Regions from separate parts of the Bacillus sp. mrc49 genome, predicted to be linked through region 3. Evidence: riboswitches for the same ligand, from Rfam matches in the RefSeq annotation. Region 3 holds a riboswitch; each other region holds the start of a gene.
What was found. A riboswitch is a leader RNA that binds a small molecule or an ion and turns the genes downstream of it on or off. The one in region 3 is predicted to bind S-adenosylmethionine.
Positions count from the first base shown of each region.

Region 1: another riboswitch for S-adenosylmethionine. It lies ahead of CVN76_RS19985 (5-methyltetrahydropteroyltriglutamate--homocysteine S-methyltransferase); the one in region 3 lies ahead of CVN76_RS24355 (methionine ABC transporter ATP-binding protein).
Region 2: another riboswitch for S-adenosylmethionine. It lies ahead of CVN76_RS25065 (sugar ABC transporter substrate-binding protein); the one in region 3 lies ahead of CVN76_RS24355 (methionine ABC transporter ATP-binding protein).
Region 4: another riboswitch for S-adenosylmethionine. It lies ahead of CVN76_RS18005 (Na+/H+ antiporter NhaC family protein); the one in region 3 lies ahead of CVN76_RS24355 (methionine ABC transporter ATP-binding protein).

Region 1 covers NZ_PHNG01000712.1:2,645-7,044, forward strand. Annotated here, with positions in the region: gene CVN76_RS19970 (MIP/aquaporin family protein) at 1-154, opposite strand, end outside; gene CVN76_RS19975 (glycerol-3-phosphate responsive antiterminator) at 386-928, opposite strand; gene CVN76_RS19980 (hypothetical protein) at 1,060-1,581, opposite strand; SAM riboswitch class I at 1,684-1,785, shown strand; gene CVN76_RS19985 (5-methyltetrahydropteroyltriglutamate--homocysteine S-methyltransferase) at 1,979-3,082, shown strand; gene CVN76_RS19990 (PadR family transcriptional regulator) at 3,137-3,679, opposite strand; gene CVN76_RS19995 (YhgE/Pip domain-containing protein) at 3,719-4,400, opposite strand, start outside.
Region 2 covers NZ_PHNG01000788.1:32,267-36,666, forward strand. Annotated here, with positions in the region: gene CVN76_RS25060 (GTPase domain-containing protein) at 1-2,057, shown strand, start outside; SAM riboswitch class I at 2,155-2,260, shown strand; gene CVN76_RS25065 (sugar ABC transporter substrate-binding protein) at 2,376-3,488, shown strand; gene CVN76_RS25070 (sugar ABC transporter ATP-binding protein) at 3,548-4,400, shown strand, end outside.
Region 3 covers NZ_PHNG01000779.1:32,719-37,118, forward strand. Annotated here, with positions in the region: gene CVN76_RS24345 (MetQ/NlpA family ABC transporter substrate-binding protein) at 1-74, opposite strand, end outside; gene CVN76_RS24350 (methionine ABC transporter permease) at 96-746, opposite strand; gene CVN76_RS24355 (methionine ABC transporter ATP-binding protein) at 760-1,782, opposite strand; SAM riboswitch class I at 1,940-2,051, opposite strand; gene CVN76_RS24360 (GNAT family N-acetyltransferase) at 2,183-2,779, opposite strand; gene CVN76_RS24365 (amidohydrolase family protein) at 3,120-4,400, opposite strand, start outside.
Region 4 covers NZ_PHNG01000709.1:188,995-193,394, forward strand. Annotated here, with positions in the region: gene CVN76_RS18005 (Na+/H+ antiporter NhaC family protein) at 1-1,289, opposite strand, end outside; SAM riboswitch class I at 1,420-1,526, opposite strand; gene CVN76_RS18010 (SOS response-associated peptidase) at 1,820-2,494, opposite strand; gene CVN76_RS31120 (hypothetical protein) at 2,556-2,711, opposite strand; gene hutG (formimidoylglutamase) at 2,906-3,865, opposite strand; gene CVN76_RS18020 (LysR family transcriptional regulator) at 3,988-4,400, shown strand, end outside.

The DNA.
Region 1 (4,400 bases), on a different contig from region 3:
CGCCCATCGTAACCGCCAGTCCCCAAGCAATCGTAATAACGATCCATCCCGCGTCTTTAGCATAAGAGCCCTTCAAACTTGAACCTGCCCCGATACCTGCACCGAATAATATCAAAATCATCGTGCCTACCAATTCTCCCCAAAATGGTGTCATGAATAAAACCTCTCCCCTAATTAATTGTAAATCTTTGACAACAAATAAAAGGAGATTCACAGCAGAACCATCCTCATAAAAAATATGAATGGCTCTGTTGTGAATCTCCTAGTCTCCGTCACATATATTAACTTGTAATTTACAATATACTAGGTTATGAAAACGCTGTCAAACACTTTGTGAAAAATCAATCTATTATTTTTGCATTTTTTTCTTTCAAGCCCGAATGGTTCAGACGATATCCCATAACTCGGTTTTGGAAGTGGTAATGGCCGATGCGCCTGCCTCTAGGGCGTTCAAGACTTCATCCGAAGTCCGGATAAGACCTCCTGCAAAAATAGGTGTTTGTAACCGCTCCTTCACTTCTTTTATCATCCAGGGCATGGCTCCCGGCAAAACCTCAATGTAATCTGGCTTGGTTTTCTGCACCAGCTTGTAGCTTTTCTCCAGCGCATGTGTGTCTATTAAAAAAATTCGCTGGATGGCAATGACACCCTTTTGCTTCGCTTTCAGAATAACGCTTGTTTTGGTGGAAATCAGCCCAAAGGGATTATATTCCTGACAAATGAATTCCGCCGCGTATTCATCACTTCTTATGCCATGGATCAAATCGACATGGTAAATCATTTTCTTATTATGCTGCTTTGCCATCATACTGACATTTTTCAATTGAGAGATATGAAGATCAAGAAATACCCCTATTTCATACGGGCTATCCAGGAATCTTTCGAAATCTTTCATGCTTGCCGAGGCAGGCAAAATCTTCTGATCCATTCATTTCCCCCCCCTTATCTTCCGGAAAAAAATCCAAACTTTTAGGAACTTAGTATATTTTAAAGAACTTGATTTATCAAACACATTTTTCTACCCCCGATAAATGACGCGCGCGAAAATGTATATACCCGTCATAAGGAAAGGTTCATTTTCAATCCTCCATCGACCAGCTCACAAGATTGGATCGTGCCTATCGGGATTTTCCTGACGATGTTCCAGGCATTCATATTCATTTTGATCCTTCTATTATCATATTCAAATATGGGCGGTCTGTTAAAAAGCTTTTGATTTATGAAATCCCTATCTATTGGCTTCAACTCGATCAATTCGAATGTTATCGTTCTTTTTTCCGTATGGACCGGCTTTAATGCCATTCGGAATGATACCTTTTTCTTGAACATCATTTTCTTCACTTCGGTCGTTCCCCAAAGGACCATATGCTCTGGCGTAATCTCGACATGGATATCACGCTCATATAATCGCGTTTTTATCATTCTCTCCAGCATGGCTGCCGTTAGCGTGATCGGCAATCCCTTCCCAAAAATAGTCGATGCATCGAATGCACTCATCCTGCTCCCATCCCTTCCAACTATACCTATTACCTCATATGGAACATCGTTTATAGCATATGTTAGGTCGGATTTCCTGTTCATTGCTTCAGGCCTCCCAATAATCGGTATATTCTAAATGTTTCGGTTTCAGACCTTGACCTTTGGAACAACTCCCTGTATAGTCGTAAGTAATTTAATAGACAACTCTTATCAAGAGAGGTGGAGGGACTGGCCCTTTGATACCTCAGCAACAGACTTTCGATGTACTGTGCTAATTCCAGAAGTGTAATAGCTTGAAGATAAGAAGAGTACATGACCTTGTTGCCTACCCCTCTTCTTATCTTTAAGAAGAGGTTTTTTATTTTGGCCGTTTTCGCATATTTTGTTGCTATTCACCAAGTCATGCGGTGTGGTTGATTGCCTTTTCAACGCTCGTATTAAAAACAACAATCCTTACGAAACGTGCCTTTATTTTATACAGGGAAAGAAGGAATGCAACATGTCAATCACTTTAACAAAGGCCCCATTCAGGGCGGATCACGTCGGAAGTTTATTAAGGCCGGATCGTATCCATCAGGCCAGAAAGCAATTTAAGGAAGGCGCCCTCTCTGCTGAGAGACTCCGCGAGGTTGAAACCGAAGAAATTAAACGGATCGTCGATAAGCAAATCGAAGTCGGCTTGGAGGTCGTGACCGACGGGGAATTCAGACGCACATGGTGGCACTTCGACTTCCTTGAGCATTTAAATGGCATCGAGGGGTACGTGACTGAAAAAGGACTCACATTCGATGGTGTCGAAACCGAGCGATACAACGTTCGCAATATCGGGAAGGTTTCATTCAACCCTAAGCACCCCTTCCTTAACGATTTTATCGAATTGAACAAAATCGTCGGCGGTCGTGCCGTCGCCAAACAAACGATTCCCAGCCCCAATCAATTATTTGCTGCCGGGGTTCATAATGAAGACATCTACCCTGATATTGAGGATTATGCAAATGATATCATCCAAACGTACCAGGATGCTTTAAAAGCCTTTTATGAGGCAGGTGTGCGTTACCTTCAACTGGATGATGTATACATTGCCAGACTTTCAGCTCCTGATTTCCAGTTCAAGGATGGAAAATATACGCGCGAACAATTAATCGATTTGGCTTTGCGTGTCATCAATGGATCATTGGAAGGCAAACCAGACGATTTGATCATCACGACACATCTATGCCGCGGAAACTACCAGTCGACCTGGGCATTCGAAGGCAGCTATGCCCGCATAGCCCCGACATTATTGGCAAAAGAAAAAGTGGATGGTTTCTTCCTCGAATATGACGATAATCGCTCTGGCGATTTCAAGCCATTGGAACACATCCCTACTGGCGGGGCGAAGGTCGTACTTGGAGTCGTCACGTCCAAAAATGGGGAAATCGAAGACAAGGAAGCCATCAAGGCCCGCATTAAAGAAGCCGCTCAGTTCGTTCCGCTCGAGCAATTATGCTTAAGCCCGCAATGCGGATTCGCTTCCACCCATCATGGCAACAAGCTTACGGAAGAACAACAATGGGAAAAACTGAAATTCGTCGTTGATGTAGCAAAAGAAGTGTGGGGATGATTCATCCCAAAAGGCCATTCCCCTTATTGGGAAATGGCCTTTTCGGTGCATCTGCTATTGGGGGGCATTTTCTTTTATACGTGAAACAAGCTCCTCGAGCCATTCGGCTGTATGCTGTGCCCGGCTGTATGAATGCTCCTTAATGAATTTATATCCCAAATATTGATCAGAATCCTCATCAACCGGCTGGTCAAAACTTAAATATGTTTCCCATGCCAATCGATGCTCATCAATTTTGCGCTCTAAGATCGCAATTACTTTTTCGCTATCCACATGCTTGATATTCGTCAGTGCAATATACATATCCGTGATTTGGGAGGCTTTTTCGAACGTTTGATAAATCCGTTTTACCAATTCTCCCCTTCCCTTTTCCGTAATTTGATAGACATGTTTATCTGGCCGATTCTCTTCCTTTATCGTTTCGACCGGCTCGATAAACCGATTGGCAGCCAGCTTGTCAAAATGGTAATACAATTTACTTTCGGTAATTCCGGTAAATTTATCAATTGGAATCGGTTCGGATAATCGCTTTTTCAACATATATGGATAGCTTTTTTCTTCAGCTAAAATACCCAGGATATAAATTTGGATAGACACGGTTAAAACTCCCTTCAATCGTCACCTATCTTTATTTTATCAAACTAAAGCCTTCATTTCAGCTGCAAGGCGATCCGCCTCTTCCGTCTTTAGCGGTAATTCCTTATGGCGCACTGCCACGATCATGATATTGATGAGCAACGCAGATGCCCCCACCATCAACATCATTACGTGTGCATGTAACGGATCTCCGCCACCATACATGATCGCGAAGTCTGCTTGTATTGAATAATACATGGGTGAAATATAGCTTAGCCACTGATATGGTGCATACATCATTTCCCGTGTGATTGCAGCCCCATTGGCAATGGTTTGCATAAGCAGGATTGGCATATTCAAGATCATGCCCCCTTCACCGACCAACAGGATGAAGATGGATGTAAATTGCCAGCATGCATAATAGCCAAGTGCATGATGTCCCCATAATGTAAAGAATGTTTCAAGTCCATGTCCTTGTACAGCATAGGTGATTCCTAGACCTACTGCCGGTGCTACGACCGCAATCAGAAGCGCCGCAAGCTGCATGTAGCCAAACAGCCTCCACTTGCCTGCCTTCCCTTTGCTTTCATTGAACGCGGCCCCTAATTGCATCGCCCCAATCATCGCTCCTACATATGCCGCCATCGTTAAGAACATCGGCGCCATCCCATTATGCATGCCTGCTGGGATTTCATTGATTTTCACAGTGTTTGCACTGAATTGATGCTGCATCGCTGAGGCC
Region 2 (4,400 bases), on a different contig from region 3:
ATTCGTATTTCGAATGGCTCAAAGTGATCAATAACTTGATAGAGATGATTGAATTAAATCAAGGAGACGTCTGGGAAGAGCTTACCGTCCTTTACCGGGATGCCTATGCAAGTCTGCTGGAAGGAACTCATTTGATCAAGGAGCTGAGTCCTGTCGTGCCAAGGCTCCTGGAAAACTGGCTGAAAATTGCAGATGGGGAGCTCTCGTTATTTGCAGCAGCCTCTGCGTTGTCCTGGAATGAAATATTCCCTGATACGATCAATGCACTGGTCATTCAGGATGCAGAAAGTCTGTTGGCGAAGTCCCCTAAATTGGGAGGCGGGCTAGAAGCTGGTGAAAAACTCTTCAATTCCATTATCCAGTGGGCTGAAGAGAATGATTTAAGGGTCGGCAACAAGCTGAAGTGGATGGTCGAGGGGCTTAAAGATACCGCCAATTTCAATCTGTTGCTAGTTGGGAGTGCAGGCAATGGCAAGACTTCCTTCATTCAGTCGATTGTCGGCGAGAGCATTGCTGCCGAAGATCATTCGTCCCTGGTCAGTGTTAAAGATGGAGATGATTTGGAAATCCTCGAAATCACGGACACAGAGCGCAAGGCTGTGATGGAATTAACGGAATTGGATGAAACGCGCCGTCAGCGGGGGACTATTGTCGATGTTACGCTTATTAGTGACTACCTGAAGAATAATCGCCTGAGGCTGTTGGATACCCCTGGATTCAATGGGGAAAAAAGCGTCGAATCTGATTTCCAAGGCTATTTGCATGGCAGTGATGGCCTATTGTTCGTCCTTGACGCACGGGCTCCTTTCACCGGAAGCGAACGGGATCTGTTATTGGAGATTCAAAAGCTGGCTCCGAAGCTGCCGATACACTTCTTGTTGAATAAGATGGATACGATTTACAGCGATCAAGTGGCAGTACGGATGGAAGACGAAACTTGGGATAAAGTGAATGCATATTTCCCGAATGCGAAAGTTTTCGCCTTCTCCAAGCTTTATGATAGCAAGCAGCAGCTGAAGGACCTTTCGGCTTTCCTTCAATCAAATTATCAAGATGGCAATTGGATGGAGAGAAGATCTGAAAAAATCCTTGCGTTCATTCGCAAAACTTTATCTTATTTGTTAGAAAAACGGGCCGCCAACGAGCGGAAATGTGAGCATTCCATCTCTTGGAATGAACAGATGGAGGTCAAGCTGAATGGCGCTGTCAACCAGCTGGCAGATTTGGAAAAAGAAAAAAGTGAAAATATCATAAGGGCGTACCGTTTGATTAAAGATGAAGTGAAAAATCAGCTTTCTTCCAACATCCCCGAATTACTGAGGGATTGCTCTAAATCGTTAACGGAAAGCAGTGATTTCAGTCAGGTCCATATCGAGTTGAATCAGGAAATGAATGATCGGATCCAAGCTTTCATTTCCGATAAAATCATGCCGCAATATTACCGTTCGCTGCAAGACTGGATTGCCAGCTCCCAAATGGAATTCTCACAAAGCCAGCAGTTTATGGATGAGATGAGTTCAGGATTCAATGAACTATACAAGGAAGAACGGATCATGCTTGCCGGGGACTTCAGGGTATTGGATGACTGGCGCCGTGATGCGGACCGGATGACAAGCAGCATCCGGATCGAAAACGTCAATATCTTATTGCGCAGGACGCCATCGCAGCTGCTGCTCAAAGGAGCAGGAAAACTATTTGGGGCGATTCCGCAAAATAAAGCCAATATGTACAATCGTTATAAGAAATACTTGGAAGGCGAAGATTACCAGGATGTAGCGGAGATGATAACGGATCGCTTCCTGACCCAATTCGGATTGTTTGAAAAATCCTTGGATCGGGACATCTCACTTTTCTATCGCAGCTCATTTGCCTTACTGCAAAAAACGATAGAACAAACGCAGACGGAAATTAAAGACTACCAGGCCGCCTTGGAGCATATGAAGGAAAACCCGGAAGTTTACCGTGACCCTATCACTCTGTTCGAAGTCAAATTGCGCCAGCTGGAGAGACTGGAAAAAATCGAGAAAAAGCGTCTAGCCCAACTGCAAAGAAAATAAATAGTCATGACGAACATTTCAAATATTCAAAAATCTATTGACTTTACGACTATATCCCTATAAAGTGGTAATTACGAAAAACGTAACACAATATATTCTCTTATCAAGAGTGGCGGAGGGACTGGCCCTAAGATGCCCAGCAACCGTTCCATTAGGAATTGGTGCTAAATCCTGCAAAACAGAAATGTTTTGACAGATAAGAGAGGGACAAGTCTGCAAAACAGCCGATTAAACCTCTCTATTACTAGAGAGGTTTTTATTTTAGGATTTACACCAACTTAACAGATAAGAATAATTGAAGAAAATGGGGGAAACAGGATGAGAAAGTCTATTAACGCTGCAATCATTACAGCTATCGCTTCTGCTTTGCTTTTAACGGGTTGCTCTTCAGGACAGAGTTCAACGGAACCGAAGCGAGAAGAAAAAGTTTCATTTGAAAATGTTCCAGAAAGATTTGCCGAGGGGGAAGGAGCCAAAATCAAAGTCATCCGTAAAATAGGCGGAGATGATCATACGGCCCAATATTTGGCTGGAGCGAAGGAAGAAGGGGAAGATCTGGGGTTCCAAGTGGATACATATACAGCAAATGGTGATACGGCCAAATTCCATGATGCCATAGCCCAGGCTTTGCAGCAGGATTATGACGGCTATATCATTTCCCATGGGGATGATGCAGCAACAGTCAATGATGTTCAAAAACTGGTTGATGCAGGAAAAAGCGTTGTCACCTTCGACTCCATAAGCGATTTATCCAAGATAGACGGTGTTACATTAACTTCACAGGATGATGAAGCGCTGGCAACACTTGCTTTTGATAAGTTGATAGAAGAACAGAAAGGTAAAGCGGCAATCGCCTATCTGTGGGTGGATGGTTTTCCCCCAATGGTGAGAAGAAATGCCGTCTATCAGGAAAAATTAAAAGAAAATCCTGGTATAAAAGAAGTCGAAAGGTTCGGGGTGGCATCTGCCGATACTTCGGTTCAGACACAGAATGCAGTAGCCGCAATGCTGAATAAATATCCTAAAGGTAAATTGGATGCCATTTTCGCAACATGGGATGCGTTTGCTATCGGAGCAGCCAGGGCGATAAAAGAAGCTGGCCGTGATGAGGTGAAGATATACGGAATTGACGTATCCAATGCAGATCTTCAGGAAATGCACTCTGCTGATAGCTCATGGTCCTACACGGCAGCAGTCGATCCAAAGTTGATCGGGGCTGTGAATATGAGGATATTGGCAAAAAAATTAGCGGGCGAGGATACGCCGCAAACATATGATTTAGAGGCTTCGCTCATTTCACAAAAGCAAATCCAGGCTTCAAAAGAAGCGGTAAACATGACGAACCTATCTGGAATTGTCGATGGATGGGGTGAATCCAGCGAATTTGAAGAAGATTGGATGAAAGTCTTGAAAGATCACTATAAAAAGTAAAAAAAGAGGCACTCTCTTTCCTATGAAGGGGAGTGTCTGTTCAGGTAGGGGGAATGGACATGGCCACACAACTTGAAATGAAAGGCATTTCGATTGAATTTCCTGGGGTCAAGGCGCTTAATGACGTTGATTTTTCGGTACGGTCAGGAACCGCCCATGCATTGGTCGGTGCAAACGGGGCAGGGAAATCCACGTTGATGAAAGTTTTATCAGGGGCACATGTTCATTATTCAGGTGACATTTATCTCGATGGGATGAAGCGGGAAATCCGTTCGCCAAAGGAAGCGCAGGAACATGGCATTCAAATCGTGTATCAGGAAGTGGATACGGCACTCATCCCATACTTAACCGTCGGTGAAAATGTAATGCTGAATGAAATGGTCCAAAACATGGGCAAGAAACAGCTGGTCAAATGGAAAGATCTGCACAGCACGGCCACACAGATTCTTGAAGATATGAACATTCATGTTCCTTCGAAAAAATTGGTGAAAGATCTGACCCTGGCCCAAAAGCAGATGGTCCTCATAGCCAGGGCCGTTTCGACTGAATGCAAATTCTTGATTCTCGACGAACCAACTGCCCCGTTAAGCCATACGGAGACCTCGGAACTTTTTCGAATTGTAAATGAATTAAAGCAAAAGGGTGTAGGAATCATTTTCATCTCCCATCGTCTCCCAGAAATTTTTAGGGTTTGTGAGGAAATCACGATCATGAGGAATGGAGAGCGTGTCGCCTGCCGAGAAATGGGCGATATCACCCAGAGTGAAGTGGTTGAGCTCATGCTTGGGAAAAGGATGGATGAACAGTTCCCGGAAGTGAATGCCGCAATTGGTGACGTCGTTCTGGAAGTGAAGGGATTATCAGACGCGGGGAAGATTAAGGATGTCAGTCTGCATTTGAAGGCAGGAGAGA
Region 3 (4,400 bases):
CCCTTCTCGTTTCCGCAAGCTGCCGTCACGAGCGCAAATGCCAATACCATGATCGTTACTAAAATTTTCTTCATGTCTCCTACCTCCTGATATATTTATCTTCTTCTGATTTTTCTGGAAACGAAGTTCCCGGTGGATTGCAGTAATTGAACGATGATCACGAGAACTGCTACCGTGACGACCATCGTCATCGTATCGAATCTTTGATAACCGTAAGCCAAAGCTAGATCTCCGACCCCGCCAGCACCAACGGCCCCTGCCATCGCAGTAGCTCCGACAAGCCCGATTGTCGCTGTTGTGAAGGTTAGGATCAGCGAACTAAGTCCCTCAGGAATCAAAAAGCGATGGATGATCTGCCATGTTGTTGCCCCCATTGCCTGGGCTGCCTCGATGATTCCTTTGTCCACCTCCAACAGGGAGTTCTCGACGAGCCGGGCAATATAAGGAGCGGCGTAAAAAACAAGCGGAACAATCGCTGCATTCGAACCGATTCCAGTGCCTACGATCCATCTAGTAAAAGGAATGATTGCGACAAGCAAGATGATGAAAGGAACCGATCGCACAATATTTATGATTGGATTCAATACATTAAAGATCCATTTATTATCCATGATGTGACCCTTCCTTGTTATGACGAGCAAGACGCCAAGCGGAAGCCCGATCAATCCTGAAAAAATCAACGAGAGGGCTACCATATAAAGAGTGTCGCCGAAAGCGGTCGACAGCTGCTCTGCCGTTATTTCCATTCCCCAAAGTGTATTACCCATTTACCTGCACCTCCTGGACGAGTATCCCCTCATCTTTAATATATTGATAAGCCTTGGCTACCTCTTGCTTGTCACCCGTCACTTCGATGATCAAATTCCCAAACGGCGTTTCTTGAATTTCAGAAATATTGGCTGATAAAACACTTAAGTGAACATCATATTTCTTCGAGATCGTAGAAAGCAGCGGGGTACCGGAAGTAGTCCCAATAAAATTAATTTTCCAAATAATCGGAATGTGCGCCCCTATACTTTTTAAGAAACTTTGCGGAATCTCATCATGGATCACCGTTCTCACGAAGTTTTTGGCGATATCGGTCTTGGGCTTGGCAAACACCTCGAACACTGAGCCTTGTTCAACCACGAAGCCGCCCTCCATCACTGCCACCTTATTGCAAATTTCCCTGATCACGGACATTTCATGGGTGATGAGCAGAATGGTGATATTGTATTCTTTATTAATTTTCTTCAAGAGCTGCAGCACGGCACTCGTTGTTTGCGGATCCAATGCGGATGTCGCTTCATCACATAAAAGGATCGATGGGTTGGTGGCCAATGCCCGTGCAATCCCGATCCGCTGCTTTTGACCGCCGGATAATTGTTCCGGATAGCTCTTTGCTTTACTCGATAAGCCGACGAACTCAAGCAGCTCGCTTACCCGCTCTTTGATCTCTTTACTTGGCGTGCCCGATAAAACCAGCGGCACAGCAATATTATCAAAAACGGTCTTCGAGTTTAGTAAGTTGAAATGCTGAAAGATCATCCCGATTTTCTTCTTTTCTGCCCGTAATTCCTTCGGGCTCAAAGAAGTGAGCTCCTTTCCGCCGACGATTACCCTACCTTCTGAAGGATGTTCCAGCAGGTTGACTAGCCTGATCAACGTACTTTTCCCGGCCCCGCTATAACCGACTACACCGAATATATCCCCCTTTTCGACTGTCAAATCGATGCCTTTCAATGCTTCGACGGTCTGCTTCTTCGTTTCGTAAACCTTTTTAACATGTTGAAACTCAATCATCCTGTCTCCCCCCAGTTGTTCGTTTTTTCGATTTCATTATCAGAGAAGAGCTTTGCATGAATAAACAAAAGAGGCCTCCTCCGTCATCAGACAGAAGAGGCCTCTTTTAGAAATAAAAAAGAGTAAACTCTTAATTTAATTATCTAAGAAAAGCTCCTTCTTATCTTTCAAACTTTCGTCCGTTGGAATTAGCACAGTATTTTTACAAAAGTAAAAACCCGCTGCCGAGGTATCATAGGGCCAAGTCCCTCCACATCTCTTGATAAGAAATAACGTTATATTTAATTATGTCCTTCACTATATCTTCAAATCCCGCTAAAGTCAACCACCATTTTCATCATTCGAAAAATTTTGACAGGATAGTTTATTTATTATTTTTTTATTATATCAATATAATTTATTATAAAGATTTCCTCATTCTCCATACAAGATATTTTTCGTTTTCTTCCCTTAGCTTCACCATTCCTGACTTCGTATATAAACGAACCGCGCGTTGATTATCCGGAGACACCCTTAACTGATATTCGGATACCCCGAACCTCCTGAAAAAGGTTTCTGCATAGCCGACCAAGTCCTTGCCAAGCCCCTTACTCCGGTATTCGGGAATAAGATAAAACAGATTCACATAGCCAATCTCAGTGCCTTCATACTCCCGAATCTGAAGCTCCATCTGTCCGATCGGCTCCTGGTCCCGTTCAATGATCACCTGTCCATCCGGAAATTGGCGCACCCTTTCTTTAATTCTATTCAAATAGGATCGCTCATCTCCAAAGCCCTCTTCAGACCCAAAACTTACAACATACGAATCCTTCCTGAATGCAACGATCAAATCCTTATCTTTATCGATATCTATGGTTCTAAATATCAACTTCATCACCCGCTTTCGTTTTGTTGGGATAATTTCATGACACATTCTTGCACTCTTTTGTTTTAATAAGAGGACACTTTTCTCCAACTGCTGCAAATCTTCTTTAAAAGAATAAGCTTCATTTTCCATTCCCTTCATCACTTTACATGTACATGAAGCATGCTGTAAAAATCATGTATACTACACATTAACAACATATTCCATAATAAAATGAATTAAATTGTCGAAACTAGCAAAGATTTTTTAACCAGTTCATCGTTTAACATTAGCTGGCTACTATTGCGGTCAATCGAATATTTCGTCCCAAACCCCATTTAATTCGTCCCACATTCGAATTTTTCGACCCAAACCCCGTTTTTTCCGGCCTACATACGAATATTTCGTCCTACACCTCGATTAATTCGTCCGATTCGCCTTTGCATCATTCCATCCATAAAAAAAAGAAGCTGCAAGTCGCAGCTTCTTTTTTTTACCTGGAAAGGGTTCCTTGCAGGCGATTGGCTTCGGCAATTACTTTTTCTTCGTCGATGGTGAGGGAGACGCGGTCTTTGACGACCATTTTGCCATCGATGTATACATCACTGACATCGTTTCCTCGTGCGGCATAGAGCAAGTGTGAGTAAGCTTCGCTCAGCGGCTGCAGATGTTCTTTGTCGTGAGGGTAGATCGTGATGAAGTCTGCTTTTTTACCTGCTTCGAGTGATCCGGTGTGACTCATGCCGATTGCTTCGGCGCCCATTCTGGTGGCCATGGCCAGTGCGGTTTGGGCTGGAAATTTAGTGGCGTCCTTGTAGATGCCTTTTTGCAGCAAAGCGGCCGTCCTCATTTCCTCGAACATATCGAAGTTGTTATTGGAAGCTACGCCATCTGTTGCCACGCCCACTTTAATGCCTGCATCCAGGAGGCTGACAACATCGGCAATCCCCGATCCGAGCTTTAGGTTACTGATTGGATTGTGGGCAACACGGACGTCATGCTGTTTTAATATCGACCGTTCTTCATCATTGAGAACGACACCATGGGCCATCACGGTCGGCTGGTCGAACAGTCCTAGACGGCGAAGGTGTTCGACAGGACGGGATCCGTACCGCTTTTCGATGTCGAGGATTTCAAAGTCCGTTTCCGATACGTGAATGTGCACCATCAAGTCATTTTCCTTAGCGATCCGGGCACTCTCGGAAATGGCTTCAGGCGTACAGGCATACGGGCTATGCGGTGCGACCATGGTGGTCAGGCGGCCATCGGCAAAATTCTTATACGCTTTCGAGAACTGCTCAGCCCCGGTGAGGTTCGCTTTTTGGTCTTCTTCGGTACCCAAGCTGAAAATCGTGTAGGAGAAGGCTCCGCGCATGCCTGTTTCGCCTATCGTTTCCATGACAGCCCCTGCATCTATTCCATTTGGATTGAACATATCCGAAAAGGTCGTCGTGCCCGATTTCATCATTTCCAAGATGCCAAGCTGTGTGCTTACTGAGGCAATTTCGGTTGTGAACTGGGCCTCGATCGGCCAGATTTTCGTTTCAAGCCATGGCTTGAGCAGCATATCATCGCCGATTCCGCGCAATAGCGTCATCACGATATGTGAATGGGCATTCACAAGGCCTGGCATCACCCATTTCCCGCCAAGGTCGATCACTTGATCTGCATCCTTCAATTGCTCTTTTGAATGCGGACCGATAGAGGAGATGGTTTGATCCTGTACAACCATCATGCCATTTTCAAAGATTTGATTTTCCTTATCCATGGTAAA
Region 4 (4,400 bases), on a different contig from region 3:
TCTTCTTTCTGAAATCGTGGATAACCAATCAAGATGGCTATGACTCCACAAATTCCAATTAGTATCGGGTAATATGAATATGGCAGGATGCTTATTGGTGAAATTTTTGCCACTCCAGCTGCAACAAGCAACTGTGCACCATAAGGAATCAATCCTTGGACACAACAGGCAAAAATGTCAAGCAGGCTCGCTGATTTACGAAGATCGATTCCATACCTTCCTGCAATGTTTTTCGCTAACGGTCCGGCAATGATGATCGAAATCGTATTATTTGCCGTTGATAGGTTTGTTAAGCCAACTAGTCCGGCAATGCTGAATTCAGCTCCTTTTTTTGATTTGCTTTTTTGGGTGACGACATGAAGTAAATAATCGATGCCGCCATTATGTTGGATGACCGCTACCATACCGGCAATCAAAATCGCCAGAAACGAGATTTCATACATGCCAGCCATTCCATCTCCCGTTTTTTGGATCACATCCAGCAACTTATAACTTCCATCCGCTAAACCGATAATACCGGCAAACACAATGCCGAAGGATAAGACAAGGAACACGTTGACACCTGCCAATGCCGTGATCAGTACACACAGATACGGAAGAATTTTCACCCAATTATAGGAATGTTGCGTAATGGCCGCTTGCTCACCTACCGTTAATATTCCCAGAATGACACATGTGATGATGGCCGCAGGCAGGACGATGAAAAAATTCACTTTAAACTTATCCTTCATTTTCGTCCCCTGCGTCCGCACTGACGCAATCGTCGTATCGGAAATGAATGATAAGTTATCGCCAAACATGGCCCCACCGATAACCGCAGCCATAGAAAGCGCAAGTGCTATATCCGTTTGCTCACTAATTCCTACTCCTATCGGTGCAAGTGCTACGATCGTTCCCATGCTTGTCCCCATGGACAAAGAAATAAAGCAAGCGATAATGAAAATGCCAACGATTAATAGATTTTGCGGAAAGATGGCTAAGGCAAGGTTGACCGTTGATTCAACTGCCCCCATGCCATTCGCCACTTCTGAAAAAGCGCCGGCCAAGAGGAAAATGATAACCATTAACATAATATTGGAGTCCCCAGATCCCTTACAAAAAATGTCAACCTTTTGATTCAAAGACTCTTTACGATTCATGGACAATGCCACTGCCGATGCAATGGAAATCGCCACTAACACTGGAAATGAATAAAAATCTTTTGTAATGATTCCTGAGCCTATAAATAATATCAAAAAAACGACAAATGGGATCAGTGCCCACGGATTTCCTTTGTTGTGTGTACTCATGATGAACTCCTTTTGTATATTTATTTACCAAAGCACTTTAGCTTCATCTTGTTATATCTAAATCCAATAAATATAAAAGACCTCTTCCAATACCCACAAGAAGAGGTCTTTTATTTTATAAAAAACACCCTCCTTATCTTTCAGGCGAAATGAACCTGCTGGATTTGGCACAGCACTCCTGAAAAGTCTGCTGCCGAGACATCTGCGGGCCAGTCCCTCCGCCTCTCTTGATAAGAAGATTTATAGTATATTATGATATCAACGACATCGAATGCCGCATCGAAAAGCAAATATAAGAGTACAGTATTTTGTATGTTTTCGCAAGGATTAGTTGAAAGTATTCGACTTCGATTCTTAAAATGGTAATAAAGACGCCGGAGGTCCCGGACGGCCTTTTGGTAGAAGAGGGCCTACTAAGTGAAATGAAAAGGTCAAACTAGCATGTATCCATAAAAAGCACCCCGTACCTGTTAGTTTTGTGTCTAACATCTTTGGGGCAGTTCACTCTTGGTTAAAGAAATCTCAACAACCTATCGGCACATTTGTTGGATGAGACTTGGCGAGTTGTTTTGAGGCGAATTCACATCAGTCGATACCTCAAATGCTTCCATTTGCTCCGAATCGAAGGGCTTTAAGTATTGTTGAAGATATCCCGTATCATGAATGGAAAGGTCAAGCCAAGCTTTTTCATCTCCACGTTTAAGGATGACGGGCATGCGATCATGGATGCCCGTCATCAGCTCATTGGGGGCAGTGGTGATGACCGAGCATGAATGGATGCTCGTGCCATCTAGAGATTTCCACGTTTCAAACAGACCGGCCATACCGAATGGAGCGTCATCCTTCAGTTTGATTCGCATCGGTATTTTTCGTTCCGGTGTCTTCTTCCACTCATAAAAGGAATCAGCGATGATCAAGCACCGTTTCTTCTTATAAGCATTCTTGAAGCTTGCCTTCTCTGCAATGGTTTCCGCCCTGGCATTGATCATTTTATAGCCCACTTTTTCATCTTTAGCCCAGAAAGGAATGAGTCCCCAACGAAGGTATCCAAGTCGATTCCTGGTCCCATCATTTATGACGGATAGCACGGATTGGGAAGGGGCTATATTATAACTGAATTGATAATCTTCATCGAATGACCCTTGAATATCGAAGCGTTCCATTATTTCTTCCATACTTGTAAAAAGAGTGAACCGTCCGCACATACTATCGCCTGCTGTCCTGTAAATTTATTACAGTTTAACAAAAAAATCCGACAGGTACAAATCAGCGTTCTAAAATCCTGATGTCCGTGAATGGTTGATTAAATAATTCACTGGTAATCAACAGCGTGCCCAGCACTTCCCTTTCATCTTCAGCTACGATGATTTCTGACAAAATCATCGTACTGCCATTTTTGACCGTTACACGATATTCATTCATAAAATCCCCCCTCATATGCCTGGATGGTAGCTATTATAAACCATAAGCATCCTAGTATCACCATGTAACACTCGCTTCCTCCCGCCTAAGCAAAAAGACTGCCGTGAATCACACGACAGTTTCGTCCTTACTTCATTCCATTCATACTTTAAAATATGATGATATCGATAATAGGGAGGAGATGCGATACTGGCTCATGAAATAACATGCAGCAAAACCTCATTGACTAAGTGTGCCGCCAATGTAACGGTTTTATTGTTTTCGTCCAAACTTGGATTCACTTCCGAGATATCAAAGGAAAGGATCTTTTCATTTGCTACGACATGCCGCAGCAGGCTACGTACCAATTTCGGATCGAGCCCAAATGGCGATGGTGCACTTACGCCAGGGGCATAAGCTGAATCGATGACGTCCGTGCATAACGTGAGGATGATGAAGTCGTTTTCCTTGACAAATTCGTTGATCCGATGTTTCGTATCTTCCATATCATTCAAAGACAATTCTTCTTCCAATATGTATTCGACTTTATTTTTTTCGGCCGTTTTGAATAAGGCCTTTGTATTGCCCTGCTTTTGAATTCCCACACATAAATAACGGCAATTTTGATCCTTATCCAAGATTTGTTTAAACATCGTTCCTGATGAACTTTCTTTTTCATAAGGCCGCATATCAAAGTGGGCATCGATATTAATCATTCCCAATCTAGCCTTCGGGCCGAGGAATTTCCTGGCGCCGAGATAATGACCATAAAAGGTTTCATGTCCACCGCCTAAAATGATGGGAATTACGTCACTCTCCAGAATCCGGGCAACTGCTGCACCCAATTGGTCTTGCGCGGCCTCCATTTCCCCAGCTTCACATACGACATCGCCAGCATCCACCAACTCCGTTTCCGGTGTTAAATGGCAAGGTAGCTTGGCCAATGACTGCCTAATATAATCAGGCGCTTCACCCGCACCGATCCTGCCTTTGTTCCTTTTGACACCTTCATCACATTTGAAGCCAATCATTCCATATGTTTTTGATTCCTTGCCAGTGATGAACAATTCGGAAATCGGCCTCATTTTCACTCTTTGGTGGTATCTGAAGCTATCCATATCCGTTTCGGAATCCACTCTGCCATTCCAATGGTTTAATGACGGTTTATTATACATAATTTCTCCTTTCACTAAAAAATTCAGAAATATCTTTTTTTACAGTATAATGGAGATGATATATAATTACTAATACCATTTTTCAATAGATCTATAGTTTAAAGCTATAAAAGGAGACTAGTATGGATTTTCGCCAACTTCGTTATTTCATCACCATTGTCCAAGAGATGAGCTACTCAAAAGCAGCTAAATTATTGCATATATCACAGCCGTCCTTAAGTAATGCAATCATGAAATTGGAGAAAGAAGTTGATTTTCAACTATTGGAACGCAATACAAGGGGAATCGAGCTTACGGAGGCAGGAGCCATTTTTCATTCAAGATCTCAGGATCTGCTGCGGAGGTTCAATAATATGAAAGTGGAATTTGAGGAAATGAAACAGGTTGGAAGCGGGACAATATCGATAGGATCGATTGAATCATTCAAATTTTGGTTTCCAAAAATCATCAGGACATTTAAAAACGATCATCCTGCTATCCATTTAAAGATTCGGGAGATTTTGGGCGAAGAACATGTCATCGAGGCGCTGAACCA